DNA from 2 places in the Thalassotalea coralli genome. Region 2 is predicted to be linked to the other one. Evidence: predicted binding sites of a transcription regulator. Region 2 holds the regulator's gene; the other holds the start of a gene.
The links. Region 2 encodes LexA, which represses DNA repair genes until DNA is damaged. Its sites were predicted from a motif close to TACTGTATNNNNATACAGTA; they were not measured.
Positions count from the first base shown of each region.

Region 1: a site for LexA is predicted at 2,114-2,133, ahead of recN (DNA repair protein RecN). Genes of this name have one in related genera too.

Region 1 is NZ_JBVVBK010000004.1:359,863-370,590, reverse strand. It holds gene dnaK (molecular chaperone DnaK) at 1-116, opposite strand, end outside; gene grpE (nucleotide exchange factor GrpE) at 342-962, opposite strand; gene nadK (NAD(+) kinase) at 1,135-2,016, shown strand; gene recN (DNA repair protein RecN) at 2,145-3,809, shown strand; gene ACOB80_RS12635 (outer membrane protein assembly factor BamE) at 3,981-4,331, shown strand; gene ACOB80_RS12630 (ankyrin repeat domain-containing protein) at 4,526-5,155, opposite strand; gene ACOB80_RS12625 (YdeI/OmpD-associated family protein) at 5,293-5,898, shown strand; gene ACOB80_RS12620 (hypothetical protein) at 5,970-6,761, opposite strand; gene ACOB80_RS12615 (M1 family metallopeptidase) at 6,772-8,703, opposite strand; gene ACOB80_RS12610 (LysR substrate-binding domain-containing protein) at 9,209-10,102, shown strand; gene ACOB80_RS12605 (PDC sensor domain-containing protein) at 10,124-10,728, shown strand, end outside.
Region 2 is NZ_JBVVBK010000008.1:128,894-139,621, forward strand. It holds gene ACOB80_RS18765 (redox-active disulfide-containing membrane protein) at 1-337, opposite strand, end outside; gene ACOB80_RS18770 (SURF1 family protein) at 339-1,094, opposite strand; gene ACOB80_RS18775 (DUF2909 domain-containing protein) at 1,157-1,366, shown strand; gene ACOB80_RS18780 (cytochrome c oxidase subunit 3) at 1,482-2,366, opposite strand; gene ACOB80_RS18785 (cytochrome c oxidase assembly protein) at 2,397-2,939, opposite strand; gene ctaD (cytochrome c oxidase subunit I) at 3,026-4,615, opposite strand; gene coxB (cytochrome c oxidase subunit II) at 4,628-6,148, opposite strand; gene lexA (transcriptional repressor LexA) at 6,733-7,356, opposite strand; gene ACOB80_RS18805 (lactoylglutathione lyase family protein) at 7,615-8,121, shown strand; gene ACOB80_RS18810 (energy transducer TonB family protein) at 8,144-8,845, opposite strand; gene ACOB80_RS18815 (RNA polymerase sigma factor) at 8,842-9,417, opposite strand; gene ACOB80_RS18820 (energy transducer TonB) at 9,579-10,181, opposite strand; gene ACOB80_RS18825 (M20/M25/M40 family metallo-hydrolase) at 10,287-10,728, opposite strand, start outside.

The DNA.
Region 1 (10,728 bases), on a different contig from region 2:
ATTGAAGGAGTAGTACGATCGCCTTCCGCGTTTTCAATAACACGTACACTTTCACCGTCTAGAACAGCTACACATGAGTTAGTTGTCCCTAGGTCAATACCGATAATTTTGCCCATCTTAAGGATCTCCGAATTCTATCAATACAATTAATTTCTTTGTTGAACCAATTAGTGGGGGCTGAAAAAACGTTTTCAACCACAAAATGTGAAAAAAACTGATTTTTGTGACAATTTTTTTGCATTTTTCCGGTCGAGACCAGAAAAGTTGCGTGCCAGAAACAAAAAAGCCAGGCATTTGCCTGACTTTTCAGATTGTTTTAAAGCGGATTAAGCTGTTAAAGCTTATGCTTGTGTATCAACACTGCTCGCTTTTGACACCATCACCATTGCAGGGCGAATTAAACGTCCATTTAACTCGTAACCTTTTTGCATCACTGCAATAACAGTATTAGGTGCTACACCTTCAACTTCTTGCATTGACATGGCTTGATGTAATTCAGGGTTGAACGGTTGGTCTTGCGGGTCTACCGCAGTAACGCCAGACTTTTCTAAAGAAGAAAGTAAGCCTTGGTACGTTAACTCAATGCCTTCAAGCATAGCTTTTTGCGCTTCATCTTCTTTATCGATGCTTTGTAAAGCACGCTCAAGGTTGTCAACGGTAGTTAGCATTTCGCCAGCGAACTTTTCTAAAGCAAACTTACGTGCTTTTTCAACATCTTGCGCACTGCGGCGACGAATGTTGTCAACTTCAGCTTTTGCGCGAATAACTGAATCTTTTTGGTCAGCAACGGTTGCTTGCGCCGCAGCTAACGCTAATTCTAATTCGTTAATTTTTTCTTGTTCTTCAGAGATAACTTCATGAGCATGGTCGTGCTGCTCTTCAACTTGCTCTTCAGCTTCTTTTATAATTTCTTCTGCTGCGATTTCTTCAGCAGTTTTATTTTCGTGTGATTCGTTAGACATGAAACAGCTCCAAAATAACTCTTTCTAACTGGATACTATAGACAATGATGCTAATTATGGGGCTAGAATTTGTCGAATCAAGCACAATTGTTCATAATTATGAAAAAGTATGCTTTACAAGCAATAAAAATGACGCGAAACTTGCGACATTCTGAACACCGAAAATAATGAAATGACTAAGCTATACAACACCATAGGCCTAATTGGTAAGCCAAAGCATGAAGGCGCCAAGGCAACTATTGAAACCCTTTATCAGTTTTTAATTGAGCAAGGCTATCGCGTATTGGTTGAAAGCTCAGTGGCATCTTCTTTATCTATAGAGCTAGAACAGTGCCACAACCTAGTAGAAATTGGTGAACTTGCTGATCTCGCCATCGTGGTTGGTGGCGACGGCTATATGCTTGGCGCAGCCCGTGTACTTTCCTGTTATAACATAGGCGTTATTGGTGTTAACCGAGGTAATTTAGGATTTCTTACTGATTTATCGCCTAACGAGTTAATAGAACCATTAGAAAAGATACTTGCTGGTGAATCTCGCTCTGAACAACGCTTTATAATCGAAGCGGAAGTATATCGTCATGGCAAATTAAAAAGCTCTAATAGTGCGGTAAACGAAGCAGTACTTCATGCCGGTAAAGTCGCGAGCATGATTGAATTTGAAGTATACATAGACGGTAGCTTCATGTTTAGCCAGCGTTCAGACGGTTTAATTGTTTCGACTCCTACAGGCTCAACCGCTTATTCTATGTCGGCAGGCGGCCCTATTTTAACGCCAAATTTGAACGCACTATCATTGGTACCAATGTTCCCTCATACACTGACTAGTCGCCCAATCGTGGTAGACGGTAACAGTGAAATTAAACTTATTCTGGCCAACGAAAACTATGAAAACCTACAAGTAAGCTGCGATGGCCATGTTATTCTCGCCGTTATGCCAGGTGATGAAGTTATCATTCGCAAAAGCGATTGCTCAATCCGACTTATTCATCCATTGGATCACGACTACTTTAATGTACTTCGTCAAAAATTAAGTTGGGGTAATAAGCTTTATTAATCAGGCATTTTCACCGTAATAAGCTTTCAATAAATTAAATTCGTTTAACTTTTCATCAAAAAAAAGTTGCACCTCTAAAAAATACTGTATAAATTATCACTATATCTTTATACAGTATTTTGAACATTATGTTAACGCAACTGACTATTCAAAACTTCGCTATTGTTAAATCGCTAGAAATTGACTGGAAAACCGGCATGACCACCATCACAGGTGAAACCGGTGCTGGTAAATCTATTGCTATAGATGCTCTTGGTTTATGTTTAGGTGACAGAGCTGGTACAAACGTAGTAAGGCCAAACTGCAATAAAGCTGAGTTAGTTGCCACCTTTGAGCTTAAAAACAACTTATCCGCCATGGCATGGTTGAATAACCAAGACTTAGAAGATGCTGACAGCTGTATTTTACGTCGGGTGATTTCAGCAGAAGGCCGTTCAAAATCTTATATAAATGGTACACCTGTTCCGTTAGCGCAACTGAAAGAACTTGGTCAATTACTGATAAATATTCATGGACAACACGATCATCAACTAATCACCAAAGCCAGCCGTCAACGTGAGATGCTCGATGAATTTGGTCGCCATGAAGACTTATTAGCTGCTGTTCGCTTTCATTTTAGCCAATGGAAAAGTTTGAAAAAGGAACGTGATCAATTGTTTGAGCAACAACAACAGCGTGAAGCTCAACAACAATTGCTCGCTTATCAGGTGAATGAACTGGATGAGTTTGCTCTCGCTGAAGGTGAATTCGAACAGCTTGAAAACGACTATAAAAAATTTAGTAATAGTCAGTTTTTACTCGATGCTGCGTTGCAAAGCACTCATCTTTTAACTGAAAACGAGCAATTTAATATTGCCGACTCATTGCGTAAAGCGCTTGAGCAAGTGGCTAGTTTAGCAGAGCTCGACCAACAATTATCGCCTCTTAACGATCAGTTAAATGAAGCTCTAGTGCATATAGAAGATGCGAGCGATGAACTAAGACTATACCAAGAGCGCTTAGAATTAGACCCGCAAAGTTTTCAATTAATAGACGATAGATACTCTAACGCTATTCAACTTGCTAAAAAGCACCAAGTAGCACCAGAAGAATTAGCGAGCTTTCATGGGAAACTGGCTCAAGAACTTAGCTTGCTAAAAACAGATGAAGACAGACTAAGTCATATAGACAGTGAAATAGATAAAACCTTTGAGCAGTATAAACTGGCTGCACATGATCTAACAAAAGCGCGCGAAACATCAGCAACAAAATTATCCAAGGAAATTACTAAAAGTCTTAAAGCCCTGAATATGGAGCATGGTCAATTTTCAATAGACGTCATTACTGACGTAGCAAAGAACGCTACAAGTGCAGGTGCTGACGACGTTCAATTTTTAGTAAGTTTAAATCCAGGACAAGTGCCAGGTCCATTAAACAAAATAGCCTCTGGCGGTGAGTTATCTCGTATAAGTTTAGCAATGCAAGTAATCCTTTCTGCAAAAGTAACTACGCCTAGTTTGATTTTCGATGAAGTCGATGTTGGTATAAGTGGCCCTACCGCAGCTATGGTAGGCACTAAACTTCAACAACTTGCCGGTAATACACAAGTTATTTGTGTGACCCACTTACCGCAAGTCGCTAGTAAAGGACATCAGCAATTATTTGTCGCCAAACTTACCGATGGCGAACATACAGAAACCACAGTAACTGAACTTAGTCAGCCAGCACGTGTCAAAGAGATCGCTAGACTGCTTGCAGGAGACACAATTACTGACTCAAGCCTAGCAAATGCCGAGGAATTACTGGCAAGCTAATTAGTTTAAAGTAGTTTGAAAGACGTGCCGAATAGTTAAACAAAAAGTTTTTTAACAAAATTTGTTTAAGATTGGACATGTTTTCAACAAACGACAAAGAAATCCTTTGTAACTGTTAGCTTGCTTAGTTATTATCCCCACTCACTTTATTTTAAGGATGACTGCTAGGTTATGTTGTTAAGAGTTTTATCGCTGGTCTTTGTATTATCGCTTACCGCTTGTTCAAGCTGGGTTTACCGTATGGATATCCCGCAAGGAAACTTTCTGGAACAAAGAGATATCGATAAGTTACAAATAGGTATGACTAAAGATCAGGTTAAATTTATTCTTGGTAACCCTGTAGTAGTAGATGCTTTTAATGATGATATCTGGCATTACCTATATAGCTTTAAATCAGGTAGAGATTCATCATTCGATAGAAATAAGAAGTTCATCATTACCTTTGAGAACGACAAGGTTGTAAAAGCTGAAGGAGACTTTGAATTGAAAGACTCTTTTTACGTACCTATGGTTAACGACTAAATTTCGTTTAGTAAATTCACGAAAAAAGCAGCTAAAGGCTGCTTTTTTTACGTCAAATTTTAGCTTCGCTATATCGAATTAAACCACCTCTGTGAAATATCTATGCTTTAGCACAAATGAGGCATTTACGAGCTTACCTAAATAGCAACAACTGTGTATGCAGTTATAAGCTAATACCTACCTTTAGCCTTGCATTACTTATTCGCACCTTGCGCTATTAGGTATTCTCTTATTTCTCTTGTTTTAGCGCTACGTAATGGACTTCGTAGCTCAGTGCCTCTTAGCGTGTTAGCTTCAACGGCGAGGTTTACATCAGCTCCCTTCTCTACCAGATATCTAACAACCTTAAAATGGCCAGAATGAGATGCGCTAATTAACGCTGTTTCGTCATGCTCGGTAATCGCATCTATGTCAGCTCCTCGTTCATAAAAGTACTCAACAAGTGCCAAATTATTAGTTAAAGCAGCAGCAATCAATGGGCTTCCATCGGTTTCGCTTTTTAGGTTTACATCGGCCCCCACGCTGATCAAATATTCTATCGCTTGCTTATTGCCATTTTGCGCAGCAATAATTAGCGGCGTACCATCGTTATTCAAATCTTGATTTACATCTAAACCTTCAGCAATGAGTTGCTTCACTTGTATCAAACTACCGTGAGCAATGATATCGACAATCTGCTCGTTTACATCTAAATCATCATAACTATTATGAGCAAGAGTTGGCTGTGATGCGATTACAAGAACGCTTGTAAATACAGCTTTAACAATTGAATTTGGTTTATGTAGTTTGACTTTTGTTAAATTAGAAAACAAAGAAAACACCATAATATTGTCCTTTTAATTTTATCAGTATTGATTCACTACTATTAATGTCGATGGAACAAGAGAAAAAGTTGTAAACTAGACTAAATAAATAACGAAACTTAGATTTTAATGAAGCACAATATTGAACAGGCACGCCTATGCACATAGAGAAAATTGATCAATACATTGCCGAAAAGCCAGCCTTTGCCCAAGACATTCTCAATAAATTGAGAAAACTTATTCATCGAGCCGATCCCAGCATTGAAGAAGCGATAAAATGGAACCAACCTTGTTTCTCCAAGCACGGTTTAGTCTGTGCAATGGCTGCTTTTAAAGCCCATGTAAACTTTTCTTTTTTTGAAGGTAAGCATATCGAAGATCTTGAAAACCTTTTTGACAAAAGCGATGGTCAAAACTTAGCTTCATTAAAACTAAAATCGGTTGACGAGTTACCGAGTGATGAAGCAGTCATATCCTTTATTCAAAGAGCAATTGCTTATAATAGCTCCACAGAAAAGCCTAAAAAGAAAGTAACCCGTAAAGATAAGTCCACGCTAGTTGTTCCCGATGACTTGGCCAAGGCGCTAGCCAAAAACCCACTGGCAAAACAGCATTTTGAAAGTTTTAGTTATACCAAACAAAAGGATTATATCGAATGGATTACATCAGCTAAACGAGAAGCGACCAGAGAAAAGCGTCTAGCGACCACGATTGAATGGGTAAGTGAAGGAAAAGGTCGAAACTGGAAATATGAAAACTGCTAAATGGTAAAAAGTAATAAAGCCCCAATAATTTGGGGCTTTATTACTTTTGGTAAACTTTAAAGCAAAACGTTTTATTGATTTTCTCTATGCGTTTTCCATATTGTTACGTGTGCAGCTTGCCAATACAAAATGGTAAAGCGCATGATAAGCGCAATTGTAAATGCGCCTATTACACCAAAGGTGAAACTTGTATCAGGGCTAATATTTGCGCTAAACATTTGCACATTTAAAAACTCGACCGCAGCAATTAACAGAGCAAATACAACGAGAGTAACGGCTACTTTACCCACATTTTTATATAGCACAACCGCACCATTTTTAAGCGACCAACGCTCTTTTTGAGTAATACCATTTAGTGATAAAAACAGCCATGAAAGCGCTACAAACCACGTAAATGCTAAAACGCTTAACTTAATTTTAGTTGACTCAACCGAGAAAACCTTCATTAAGAGTACCGCTATACCACATAAAATAAGCGGTACCACTAACCAACGAAGTAATAAACCAAGAGACCTTAAAAAATGCTCGCCCGCAAGGCTAAGCCATGAAGATATTGACCACTTATTTTCGTGCATGCTAGCCATTGTTCCTGCTGCTAGCGCCAGCTTAAATAGGAATAAGGTCGGAATTGTGACGATAAACGCTGCCATAGCATAAACAAACCCTGGGCTGGTTCTTATTGCGTCAAAAAACACCCCCATAAAGTTTGCTGAGCCAATGGGCGTAATCAATAAATTGGCCGTCACTTCCTTGTTGCCAAATCGAGACATCAAAATTAGAGCCGGTGTAAAAATAATTAACTCGATAAAGAGTGTAATAACGGCAATCCATTTGTATCGCCATAGCAGTTGTAATGTATTCATTTATATTCTCCTACAATGGCAATAAAGCGTTAACAGAACTATGCATAGTTTGCATAAGAGAAATTACCCAACGCCATGCCTGGCCTGGTTCTTCACTTTCTCGTTTGATATTGTTTGACAAATCTTTGTCTAACAACACTTTAAACTCTGGATCTATCATGACTTCAGATAATTTAGTGTCAGATTCAAAATTCCATGTTATCCAAGGCTTTCCTTGGTTTAACGACCAGGTTCTTGTTTCTTTGCTACCATCTTTATAAGTGAGTAGTACATCAACACTAGGTGGGGTTAATTGACCATGATGAGCTAAAGTTACTGTATTTTGAAATTTCTCTGATTCAGTAGGCTCTGTAAACTCCAAATCAGCAGAAGCTGATAGTGCGTAACCGCCTCCGACATCCATTTTCTCACTACGTACTCTAGAGACAGTAAAATCTACCGTTTTAGTGGTATTAATTGCCGCGTCTAAATACGCCGCCATCTCAACATCAATCGCTTGAGCTACCGCTAAGAAGTCTTCTGTTTTTGGGTGCTTAAACGCCCACTCTTTGTAATAGGCTTTAAGTAGACGGTCGACTTTATCGACACCCCAAACACGCTCAACCGTGTTTAAAATGGTTGCTGGCTTTGAATATGAATTGGTGCCGTATGCACCACTATTTATGTAACTCCAAGAATTAGTGTTGACCGGATCTAATGTTGGCTGAGATGCTGTTCTCATATGATGAGTAATCGACAAATTAACCGCAATATTGCCAAGCTGAGCAACATTTTTACGCCCTAGAGTTTCCTCCATTATGCGCCCTTCGGTATAGCTGTTAATACCTTCGTCCATCCAAGATTCTTCAAATTCGTTCGAAGCAAAAATGCCCTGCCAATAGTTATGACCAATTTCGTGGATAGTAACCAGCGCTGCGGCTTGTTGCATATCGGTATAGTCAAGATCGGTAATTGTCGTTACTAGGGTAGGATACTCCATACCGCCAGCTCCCCCAGCGTCTTCCGGAGGCTGAACTAATGTCATAGTAGAATACGGGTACATGCCCACGTGTTCTTCAAACCACTTGAAAGAAGCAACAGCTGCGTCAAATTGATTTTGAATTGATTTTTCGTCTAACGGCTCTTGATAAAGTAGACGAATATTGATGCCTTCCCAATTGTGATTTGCTTCCGCAAATTGGCTATCTGCAGTCCAAACAAAGTCGTGAACATCTTCTGCAATGTACTGATGAGATGTAAGCTCGCCATTTTCAGTTTTATTGGCTAAGTAGCCTGTCGCACCTACAACGTAATCGTTTGGTACAGTTAAGGTAACGTCATAAGTACCAAAATCAGCAAAAAACTCACTATGAGCATGATACCTGTGATTTACCCAACGGCCATCAATATATACGCCAGGCTTAGGAAACCACTGAGCAACAAAGTTGAAGGTATCGCCATTATGTCCGCTACGTGCAAAAACTTTTGGTAGCTGACTGGTAAATGACATATTGATAACCAGTTCTTCGCCCGGTGCAAGCGGCTCAGATAAGGTTAACATAGCGATACTGTTATCCATCTGCCAGTTAGACAAGATATCTTCGCCCTGAGCATTTGATAATGCAGTGACAACAACATAACCAAAGTTTTCTTTACTGCCACCTTCTCGTTCATCACTGCGTAGCTTGCCACCTTCACTTTCTACCATAAATACAGTGTCTGGCGATGAGAATGCATTGAGATATAAATGAAATGGAATTTCGGTAAGGGTTACATCTGTTGTATTTTTCCATGTGAGTTGCATGTCTGCTGTCACACGGTGAGTCTCAACATCTAGACTCGCTTTGATTTGCGTTTGATGTACACGGTCACTATGAGGCCCCTTTACCCGAAGTGCTTGTGCAGAAGCTCCAGCCATGCAAAACAGGCTAAGACAGAGCATAACGTTCTGAAATATTCTCACGATTTTTCCTTATCAATGTTATTGATTTTATTATTTCGGCTAACTCCGAACCTAACGCCAATAGAGTAAACCTATGTGTTTACTTTTTTCAACATATATAACGTATTGATATAAAAAGAATATAAATTATTAAAAGTAATAGTGATTACATGGACATCACAAGCATAGCCTGGTTACAGGTGAATTTATTTATTCTATCGATTGAAAATTTCTCGTTTGCCGATTAACAGCTAAAAACCTACTATAAATCCGTACTTGGATCTCCCCAGATTCATACTTAAGACATTGTTGATATGTTTTTCAAGGACACCTAATTGGTGTCCTTTTTTTTACCATGAACATAACGCACTTTGTAGCGTAATTAATACGGTGCATATGAACCAAAACGGTGCAGAGATATTTTTCTATAAAAACTAAACAGTTGTTTTATAAATAAAAATAAAAATCCAAACATTGGTTTAACTATTGCAACAGCTTTTGTGTCTATCGTTATTTTCTATTCATTATGTCAGTACAAACACCAATTAGAGGGCTACGCTCATTTTGTGTCGCAGCCAAATGTTTAAGTTTCAAACATGCCGCTGAACAACTTTTTCTAACCCCTTCGGCAGTCAGTCATCAAATAAAGCAATTAGAAGAACAGTTAAATATCACCCTTTTTCAACGCAGTGTCCGTTCGATAGAGTTAACCAGTGAAGGTAAGCTCTTCTTCCAATCAATTCAGCCAATTATCGAACAATTAGAATCAACCATTGATGAGTTTACCCATAGGCCGTCCAATAGCGTTATCACCATCAATTTACCGGAATTTTTTGCCAGCGAGTTATTTGTGCCTAGGTTACAAGAGTGGTCTCAGCAACATCCGACAATCAATTTGCAATTGGAAACCACAAAGCCTCCTGTCAACTTGTTATCTCAATCAAGTGACTTATCGATAGTCTTAGCCAGTACAGAACCCAAAGGAGGCTTTGTGCAAGAGCTTTTTCCAATACAGTACGTACCGGCATGTAATAAAGAGTTATTTGCTAGGCTCAAAAACCAAGGCAAACAAGCACTGCTAAAAACGCCGCTAATTTTGCATAGTTCGCGTCCTTGGTCGTGGCATCAATGGGCAGACGAACATGATGTGCAAGGCTTTGATCCTGCACAAATTATCCAATTCGATAGTATGTTCGGTGTAGCTAGAGCAGCCCAGCAAGGCATGGGCATCGCACTCGTTCCTTTGCCACTGAGTAAAGCTTGGTTTAACGACCAGCATCTAGTGAAACTGTTTGACGAAAATCTTGTAACTAAAGACAAATATTACTTAGTGCACCATGAAAATCTGACATCTCGTCCTGAGTTGTCGTTATTTACCACTTGGATTAAAGAAACCTTTACCGCTTACGCCCTTTGTTAACTCGATAGGAGAGCCAAATCTATGAATTATATAAGTGTAATAGAGCGCTATCACGAATATGAAACCGCTATCCACGAATTAATGGCTTCTATCGTGGCAGGAGTGTTTGACGCTAAGATGTTTGAAGATGAATCTAGACTCGAAAACTCAATGCGCTGGCTAAATAAGCATTACCCTTTTGTCGAGCTCGTTTTTACGTTAGATAATCAAGGCATACAATCAAGTATGGACTATGGTAGAAAAGCAGGTAAGTGTTGTATTTCTAGCACAGGTAAGGGCATAGATCGCGCTTATCGCCCTTATTTCGCCTTAGCAAAGCAAAGTAATGACATCGTTGTTACCAAGCCTTACCTTTCAAGCTCTAGTCATAACTTGTGTTTGTCATCGGCTTTACGCTATACCAACACTGACGGGCAAGAACTTGGCATATTGGTCATTGATATCAACCTTGCCCACGCAATTGAGTTTTTAATGGGCGATATTAAACGTAAAAAATTTCACCCTTTTTTTCTTGGTGTATATTCAGCCATTGTACTAGGACTATTCATTATTGTCGGCATTTTGCTGTATTCAGCTGGCAGCGAAATTGTCGATTTATTTACACTAAAAAATGCCAATGATATTCA
Region 2 (10,728 bases):
GCTGATTTGGAGAAGTTAATGCGATAGGTGTAACGCGCGGAATTTCTTTACCTAGGAGCTGATAGGCATTGTTAACGGTGAGCAGGCTGTTTTGACAAGCCTCTGCGCAATTTTCCGGTACACGATAGATGAGCAACCATTGCTCAGGAAACTGAGAGCTATCTATGCCTAATTCAGCTACGGTTTGCTCGCCTGAAATTAGCTGACCTTTATTGGTTACCCCTTTATCAAACCAATCAAACTGTAAGGCTAACTTTGCTAACACTATGGGCAATACAAATACTGCCAGTAGCAAGAGTAGATTACGCTTATTCCTTGAATTTACTGCGTCAGACATACTACACCTTATTGTTATTATTCTGTTTATTAATTCGAAATGCGCGAACACTGGCGCTAAACATGAGTAATAGCCAAGCTGCTGCCAGCGAAAACCATTGCACTGAATAACCACGATGCTTTTGTGGTGGCATCACGATAGGTTGCCATTGTTTTACAAATCCTATGTCTTCTTTTGTATCTAAGTAGAGAACAAAGGGCAACAATTTTTGTCCAATTATCTGCGAAAATTTATCCAACTCTATTTGTTGAACCCTGAGCGGCCAACTAACAGAGTCATAATTTTGTGTTTGTAAAACAATACCCTGCTCAATAATACGAATATTCGCCTCTATTTGGTGGAAACCTGTCACCGCTTGAAAATCAGGCAGTTCACTTCGTAGTTTCGGCGCTTGGATCCAGCCGAGATTCACCAATATTAAGCCTAAATCCGATTGGAATGTCTGTAGAACCCGGTAGCCTTGCTTACCTTGATTCACTTGGTTATCGAGCAGAAACACCCGCTCACCGTCAAAATGCCCAGAAAGAGCCACAGGTAGATCATTAACATCTTCGTTGCTATTGATTAATCGAGCGACCGTATTGCTGCTTAAATGCCCTTGTTGTTGAAGGGAAGCAATACGCTCTAAACGCAACTCTTTTTCAATGGCGCGATTGTGTTGCCATAGACCTAGCTTGATTAATCCAGAAAAGACAAGCAAAGTAACAAGTACGAGTACTACATTGAGTTGACGACAATAATCGGTGAGCAAAGACATCCTACTTTCCGCTATCAAGTTCAGCTAATAAATTAACAACGATAATAAACAGTGAGGTTACCGTGGTCATTAAACTAATCATTTTAGGCTTAATTATTTTTATGATTTATAACTTGTTTAGAGCATTATTCATCATGACTAAACCGGACAAAGACAAACCTAAAATGAGTAAGTATATTGGTCGACGCGTACTAACTTCTTTCTTGATTGTCATGATACTGCTGGTTTGTCTAGCCACTGGCATCATCACACCAAATCCACGACCTTATTAATGCTATATCTCACTAAAAACCAATGAAACAAAAGGCATATCGGCGAAAGAAACATCTAACGCCTTAAAAACAAAAAAGACACTCGGTATGAGTGTCTTTTTTACAACCAATTTGCCTATAAAATATAAACAAAGAAAAACAGTAGTACCCAAACCACATCAACAAAGTGCCAGTACCAGCTAGTTGCCTGAAAAGCAAAGTGGTTATCTGGCGTAAAATGTCCCTTCATAATACGAATGAACATGACGATAAGCATGATGGTACCTAAGGTTACATGTAAACCGTGAAACCCAGTTAACATATAGAAAGTGTTGCCATAAATGCCACTGGTTAAGTAAAGCTGCATTTCTTCTGAATAGCCATGTGAGTACTCAACACCTTGTAGATATAAGAATACAACACCTAGTAAAATGGTTAACCCTAACCAAATTTTTAAGCTCTTACGGTTGTCTTTCTCTAAAGCAACATGCGCAAAATGCGCTGTAACAGATGAAGTTAATAGCAAAATGGTATTTATCAAAGGTAACCCATACCACCCCATCGCGGTAGTCGTTGTTCCGTCAGGTGTTTTAATCAATGGCCATTCGGCAACAAATTCCGGCCATAATACTTCCCACGTCATGGCATTATTTCCATCGCCACCCAACCAAGGTACTGAGTAGGTACGAGCGTAGAATAAAGCACCGAAAAACGCGGCGAAGAACATCACTTCAGAAAAGATAAACCAACTCATTCCTTGACGAAACGAGGTATCCATTTGATGGCTGTACTTGCCTGCCATCGATTCGTTAATTACGTTGCTAAACCAGCCATAAACCATGTAAATAACCATGGCGATACCAGCCAATAATACATAGCCACCGATACCAGATTCGCCTGATTTTAGTGTTGATACGTAGCTACCAGCACCGATAGCAATTAAAAACAGCGCTACTGCGCCAACTATGGGCCAATGGCTTTGCGCCGGCACATAGTAAGTTTCATATTCTTTGTTTGTCATAACTTTCCCCTGTGTTCGAAGCAATATTGCTTACGATTCAACCTTCGCCGTTATGTCATACAAGGTGTACGACAGCGTTATTGTTGAAATATCTGCGGGTAACTCTGCATCGACATAAAACTGCAATGCCATTTCAACATCTTCTTGGGCTTTTAACGGTTGTTGGTTAAAACAAAAACACTCTATTTTTTGAAAATAAATCGCCGCCTGACCTGGAGAAACTGATGGCACAGCTTGACCAATAATGTCTTTTAACGATTCATTTTTCGCGTAAAATTTAACGAGTTTCATCTCACCGGGATGCACTTTAATTTCGTTTATCATAGGTTCAAACTGCCAAGGGATACCTTGTGCCATACGGCTAATAAACTGCACTGTTACCATGCGAGATGTATCTACGCCATCTTGGTTAATTTCTGCAGCAGTATCAGCAGTTTTTCCATTTAATCCGGTAATATCACAAAACACATCGTAAAGAGGCACCAACGCGAAACCAAAGCCAAACATCGCAAATACCACAAGCACTAGCTTTTTAACGGTTTGTTGAACATTTTGTTCTGGTGTCGCTGTCATTGTTATTCCTCTTTCATTCTTACCTTAAGATCATCTTGATAGAGTGCGAGAAGGTGTATTTAAATAGCCCTTCTCGCCTAGATTTCTCAATCGATCTTTGGTGGTTTTTCAAAGGTGTGATATGGCGCTGGGCTAGGCACAGTCCATTCTAAACCTTCGGCGCCTTCCCATGGTTTAGCTTCTGCTTTCTCACCACCACGGATACACTTTATCACTACAACTAAGAAAATAAGTTGCGATAGGCCAAAGGCGAAGCCACCGATACTGACCCATTTGTTAAAGTCAGCAAATTGCAATGCGTAGTCAGGAATACGACGAGGCATGCCCGCTAAACCTAAGAAGTGCATAGGGAAGAACAAGACATTTACTGAAATGAGTGAACACCAAAAATGTGCTTTACCCCACCTTTCGTTAACCATGTGTCCTGTCCACTTAGGTAACCAATAGTAAGCGCCTGCGTAGATAGAGAATAACGAACCTGTTACCAATACATAGTGGAAATGAGCAACCACAAAATAAGTATCGTGGTACTGGAAATCCACAGGGGTTAACGCCAGCATCAAGCCAGAGAAGCCACCAATAGTAAATAAGATAACAAAGGCAATAGAGAACAACATTGGGATCTCAAAAGTCATCGCCCCTTTCCACATGGTAGCGACCCAGTTGAAGACCTTAACGCCAGTAGGTACAGCAATTAACATGGTGCAATACATAAAGAAGAGTTCACCAAACAGCGGCATCCCTGTCGTAAACATATGGTGAGCCCATACAATAAACGATAAAAAAGCGATTGAAGCTGTTGCATAAACCATAGACGCATAACCAAATAATGGTTTACGGGCAAACGCTGGAATAATTGTCGATACGATACCGAATGCAGGAAGAATCATAATGTAAACTTCAGGGTGTCCAAAGAACCAGAAAATGTGCTGGAACAATACTGGGTCACCGCCACCTGCGGCATCAAAGAAACTGGTACCAAAATATGTATCGGTAAGCAGCATAGTAACGACACCTGCTAATACCGGCATTACCGCAATCAGTAGATACGCTGTGATGAAAAACGTCCACACGAAAAGAGGCATCTTCATATAAGTCATGCCAGGTGCACGCATGTTCATAATGGTTACGATAACGTTGATCGCCCCCATAATGGATGACACACCCATAATATGAACGGCGAAAACAAAGAATGCCGTACTACCATTTGAGTAAGTACTAGACAGTGGTGCATAGAAGGTCCAACCGAAGTTAGGTGCACCTGATTCCATAAAGAATGAAGACAATAAAATGGCAAAAGCAAATGGCAGTATCCAGAAGCTCCAGTTATTCATTCTAGGTAGCGCCATATCAGGAGCACCTACCATCATTGGAATCATCCAGTTAGCAAAACCAGTGAAAGCCGGCATTATGGCACCAAATACCATGATTAAACCGTGTACTGTTGTTAACTGGTTGAAGAAGTCTGGTTCCATCAATTGTAACCCTGGCTGGAATAATTCTGCACGAATTAACATAGCCAAGGCGCCACCAATCAGTAGCATGATGAATGAGAACCATAAATACATAGTACCTATATCTTTATGGTTTGTAGTGTATAACCAGCGTTTAATGCCAGTCATTTTATGATCATGATGATCGTGCTCATGTGAGTCGTGAATAGCTTCAGTCGACATTACTCTTCCTCCCTACTTAGCACTCGCCGCTTCTACGTCGGCTGGTTGAACAAGATCACCGGTATTGTTGCCCCAAGCATTACGCTCGTAAGTAACAACCGCTGCGATATCTGTTTTAGATAACTGGCTACCAAAAGCAGCCATGGCAGGGTTTTTCTTACTGCCATTTACCACCATATCAATATGAGCAGAGACGTCACCTTTGATTAATGGACTATTAATTAGCGAAGGAAACGCTGGTGGCATTCCCGCACCGGTAGGTTGATGACATGCAACACACACTTTGTTGTATACCGCCTCACCTTTAGCCATCATCTCTGCCATCGTATAGGTTTTCGATAAATCTTCAGGTTCAGCTTTAATGGTTTCCTGAACAACTTCAGCAACCTTTTCACCAACGGCTTTTACTTGGTCACTGGTGCTTGCAGCAGCACCGCCCATCGCGGCCTTTACATCTGAGGCTTGTACAGCATCACCTGTATTATTGCCCCATGCATTTCGCTCATATGTCACAACTGCAGCGATTTCTTTCAGGCTTAATTGCTTGCCGTAGCCTTGCATACCTGTTCCAGCTTTACCGTTATATACGATATCGATGTGTGCCGTAACATCACCAATAGCAATTGGACTACCTTTTAATGCAGGGAATGCTGGTGGTAAGCCTTGCCCGTTTGGTTGGTGACAAGCCGCACAATGTGCCATGTAGGTTTGTTCACCAAGTTGCATCAATTCGTCCATCGAAGCAGACGCATTAAGTGATGCTGCTTCGGCAGCAGCCGCCTCTTCTTTTAATCGATACTGTTCTTGAATCCACGCTTGGTAATCAGCTTCTTCTTTAACTTCAACAACGACTGGCATGTAACCGTGGTCTTTACCACAAAGCTCAGCACATTGGCCTCGATAGATGCCAGGTTTAGGTACATTCGCCCATGCTTCATTGATAAAGCCAGGGTTTGCGTCTTGCTTAACAGCAAATGCTGGTACCCACCATGAGTGAATAACATCGTCGGAAGTAATTAAGAAACGTACTTTTTTGTTGGCGGGTATAACGAGGTGTTTATCAACTTCGAGCAGGTAGTTTTCACCTTTTGGCGCGGTACTACCATCTCTGTTATCGAACTGTTCTTTCGGCGTAGTCAATACAGAGTAGAAATCTATATCTTCGCCAAAATATTTATAATGCCACTTCCATTGAGAACCCGTAATTTGAATCGTGAGTTCGGAATCATCATTATTTTCCATGGCGATCAGCGTTTTGGTTGCAGGCCAAGCCATTGCCACTAAAATCACGATGGGAATAACAGTCCAGAGAATTTCTATTTTTAGACTCTCATGAAACTTTGCAGGAGTAACTCCCTTTGATTTACGATGAAAAAACATCGACCAGAACATCGCACCAAATACCACAATACCAATAGCGGTACAGATATAAAGTACGAACATGTGTAATCCATACACTTCGTTACTTATTTCAGTTACACCTCTTGTAAGGTTTAACTGACTTTGAGCCCAAGCCATACTGGGAAGCAACATCCCCAACAAGAGCCAACCTAGGTTACGTCTCTTCACTCGACATCTCCTCTACCCTTAACAGACCAAAAACCCTGCAACACAGTATTACTTAGCCCTTTTTGCATTAGTTTTTGTTTTTATTTTTTGTTGTTTTACTTTTATTTTATTTTGGCGAAATTTTAAACAAACGAAAGCTCGCCTTATTATTAGAATTGTTCACTTTCTGTTCTAGAATTACTTAAATATTGATCTGGGTCAAATTATTATTTTTTTTCAGTATAGTAAAAATGTCTGTATTAACAACCGAGTATAAGCTCTAACATTGGCCAAGTAAGAAAAACAAAGGGATAGAGGCCTGTTTATTTTTTAAGCTTTTACTCTAAAAAAAGTTAGTACGAAAACTGGTTTAATTGCGCACAAATTGTACAAATTTCAACCAATTTTAAATATTAAGGTAAGATTACAAAAGAAATGATGGGTAAATCGACGATTTGTCCTTAAAACGCGATCAAAATATAGAAATAAAGAGTTTGCTAGTAAACTGACTATCAGTACAAATTCAGTTCAGTATCGTGCAACCGTTAACTAACAAACTCTGGCGAGGTTTACATCCAATCAGCAGATCTGATCACCCCAACGGCAATTCCTTCAACATTGAAGTGTTGACTGGTTAAATCTACTTTTATTGGCGAAAAGGATTCGTTTTCTGCATGAAGATATACGACATTGCCTTCTTTTTTGAACCGCTTCACCGTAACATCGTCTTCAACACGTGCGACTATCACCTGCCCATTTTGTACATCAGTCGTTTGATGAACGGCTAATAAATCCCCGTCTAAAATGCCAATGTCTTTCATACTCTCGCCATTTACTTTCAGTAAATAGTCTGCGGCAGGATGAAACAAATTGCCATCAATTTGATAACGATCTTCGACATGCTGCTCGGCCAAAATTGGCTCACCAGCTGCAACTCGGCCAATTAATGGTAAACCTTCTTCTTCAAGCGTTTCTTCTACTAGGCGAATGCCTCGTGACGTGCCAGGCAACATTTCAATGTAGCCTTTTTTTGCTAAAGCTTTTAGATGCTCTTCAGCTGCATTTGCAGATTTAAAGCCAAAAAAGTCAGCAATTTCTGCACGTGTAGGTGGCATACCTGTGGCAGAGATTTTTTCTTTGATCAGATCGTATATCTGCTCTTGACGATTTGTTAAGGGTTTTAATTCGGTCACACGCATTTCCCTGTATAAATGGACAGTTCACCTGTCAGTATATACAGGCTGTAAATAAACGCAACTATTTACTGTCAACGCACTGAATTCCATATCAAATCTAAAGGCTGATTACTTAGAACGAGAAAAGATAGATCGTTTCCATCAAATACACCGTATTGCTCCCTCGCATATTCGTTCAAACATCAAACTATCGACTATGCTTATCGACATGTTGTAAGCCGAATTCATTTGTATAAAAATTTCTCGGAGACAGTTATGGCACAGACCCCTTACCCACGAACGTTTTCTCATATTGGTATTTCAGTACCTGATCTAGACGCAGCAGTAAAGTTTTACACGCAAGTGTTGGGTTGGTATTTAATTATGGAACCAACCCTTATCGAAGAGGACGATTCCCCCATCGGCGAAATGTGCACAGACGTATTCGGTGCTGGGTGGAATTCATTTCGTATCGCTCACTTATCAACAGGCGATCGTATTGGCGTCGAGTTGTTTCAATTTGAAAACCAGACCAACCCTGACAATAACTTTGAATACTGGAAAACCGGCGTATTTCACTTTTGTGTGCAAGACCCTAACGTAGAAGAGCTCGCTGAAAAAATTGTAGCTGCGGGAGGTAAAAAACGCATGAAGGCACCGCGTTATTATTACCCAGGAGAAAAGCCATATCGCATGATTTACATGGAAGATCCTTTCGGCAATATTCTCGAAATATATAGCCACAGTTATGAACTGCATTATGCCAGCGGCGCTTATAGTTAAGCGCCGCTATTTTTAAACAACACTAACTGCCATTGTTCTCAGGAGCGGTAAAGTTAAATTTAATCGTGCGCCTTTGGTCAGAATTAGCCGCTTGATCAAAACGCCACTTTTTAAATGCACGTTTTACCACTCGTTGTCCTTGACGAGATAAGTTTGATGCTTCTATTTCAATATTGATGACTTCGCCTTTGGCACTTATCTGGTAGCTCAAGGTAATTTCACCTACCTCGCCAGCCAATTTACGCGTGTCCGGCATAACTTTAAAACTTGGCGCTAATTGTGGCTCAGGAACAGTCACGACTAAATGCTCCTGCTCTAGCGATAATTCATGTTTTTCAGTCGGAATAAAAGGCTTCTCTGGTTGCCATTTTTCTACAGCGACTTTGGCAGGATGTTCAGGTTTTTCATATTTAGGTAACGACTCCCTGCTAGGTAGTTTTATCTCGCCATCTGACACTTCTTTTAATTCAGTATCGGCAATCGTAACTTCCACATGCAGAGGCTGTTTAACCTCTACCATAGTAGCTTGCTTGGGAACCAAGTTGGCTATCAATGCCATTACCGCAAATGACGATGTACCAGCGATGGACAAAATAGTCAATCGGTTAGACCAAGGTCGTGTCTTTTTCTGTGGTTGTTCCAGCTTTATCGCAGGTGCTATCACTTCTGCTTTGCGTTGCTGATAAAGCTGAGACAACTCTTGGTCAAACTTGTCTTGGTTCACTCTTGGTCTCCTAGTGCCGCTTTAAATTGCTTCTTCGCGTATCGTAATCGACTTTTAACCGTTTCAATTTCACTACCTGTTAATTCGCTAATCTCTTGCAATGAAAAACCTTCTTGGCGAAAAATAAAAGCCTCACGCTGCACAAACGGCAACCTTTCAAGAATATCGTTAAACTTTTCTAACCTAGCTTTTTGGCTAAGATTTTCTAATAGCGATGGCTGTTGAGCAGCAATGTTCTCTTCTGCTAAATCCTGCCATTGTCTATCTTTTCTTAATTCGTCAATTAAGCTATTTCGTGCAATTGTGAACAACCAAGCCTTAACATGTTTCACCGGTTTTTTAGGCTGTTTTTTGTTGTAGCTTTGAAAGACCTTTAACCAAGTATTTTGTAACACGTCTTCGGCAAGATCTTTGTTGGTAAAGCTCAACAAATAGTGAAGAACTGATTGATTATAATGGTCAATTACATATCTGAGCTTGTCTTGATTTCCCGACTTAAGAAAGTCAGCCAAAGCCTGCTCTGGTGATATATATCCCGTTAACCAACCTTTTATTTTAGAAGGTAAAATCAATCTTATTCCTATCTCGCTTATTTGCTTAAAATGTGTGACGAGTTAAATCCACGTTTTCGTGGGATCTTAGCTTTTACATTACTACCTTTAAAGCCTTTGTATTAAGTAAAAAAACCGTAATTTCGCCTTAACGATTTTTTCACTTTAACCGCTGCCAGAATTTACTGCGCTAAATTAAACTCTAATAATACCGATAATCCCTGTTGAATTTTGGGCTGCCCATCCACTACTTTAGGACGATACTTCCAACGTTTTAATGCCTGCCTCGCCGCTCGATTGAAAATGCGCTTTGGTTCCGCTTCAAGCACCTTAATGTTCTCTACTCCTCCTAGCTTATTAATGTCAAACGCTAGTTTAACCCAACCTGATATACCGGAATTTGCAGCTTCTACCGGATATTTAGGGTCAACTCTAAACACTGGCGTGGCATCACTGTCTGCTTTAGGCGCCATCGTTGGAACCCCTACATTGGCACTGCCAATATCAATAGTGAAATCAGACACTCCCATCGGACCGACTTCACCGGTAGTTTCAACTATTTCAGTTGGCATTTCAGGTGCTTCCGGCATTTTGGGCGGCTCTGGCATTACCCGTATTTTTTTATTAATTTTACTCGGCTCTGGAATTGACACTAAGTCTATCGGCACATCATCAAGTATTATTGGTTCTATGTATTTATCACTGGCAACAAGTGACGCCATAACACCAAACAAGCCAACAGTAATTCCGCCGGCTATAACCATTGGTCCAAGATATTTTTTCATATTAACCCCTTTCTTCACGATTGAAACAAGGTGTGATCACACAGTCAGAATCAACTGACTTACCTGTTTAAACGCGTTAAAAGATAAAAAGGGGTTAAACTTTTTTTAATGAGTTACTTTTTTATTTTGAGATAATCGATAAAGCAATAAAGCCGCTTTTTCTGTGTTTTTATAAAACGATGTCATATCAGCCGTTTCATCTTGAGTATGACCACCTGTTCCCATCATCCCCAAACCATCAAGCGCCATATCAACATAACTAGCTGCAAAGGAAATATCTGCAGCGCCAGCTTTGCGGGGGTTGGCGCCAACCACTTTACCATAGCCTAGATCTTGGCTTGCTTGGTTATATAAAGCGGCAAGTTGCTTATTTCCAGCTGTTGGTGCCATAGGAGGGTAGCCATCGGTAAACACTATTTTTGCCTGGGTATGCGGCAAATTGTTGCTGACAATATTTTCCATTACCGTTTTTGCTTTTTCATATTGCTCAGGGCTGATCGTGCGGATATCGCCAGCAACCACCAATTCCTTAGCAATAACATTGGCT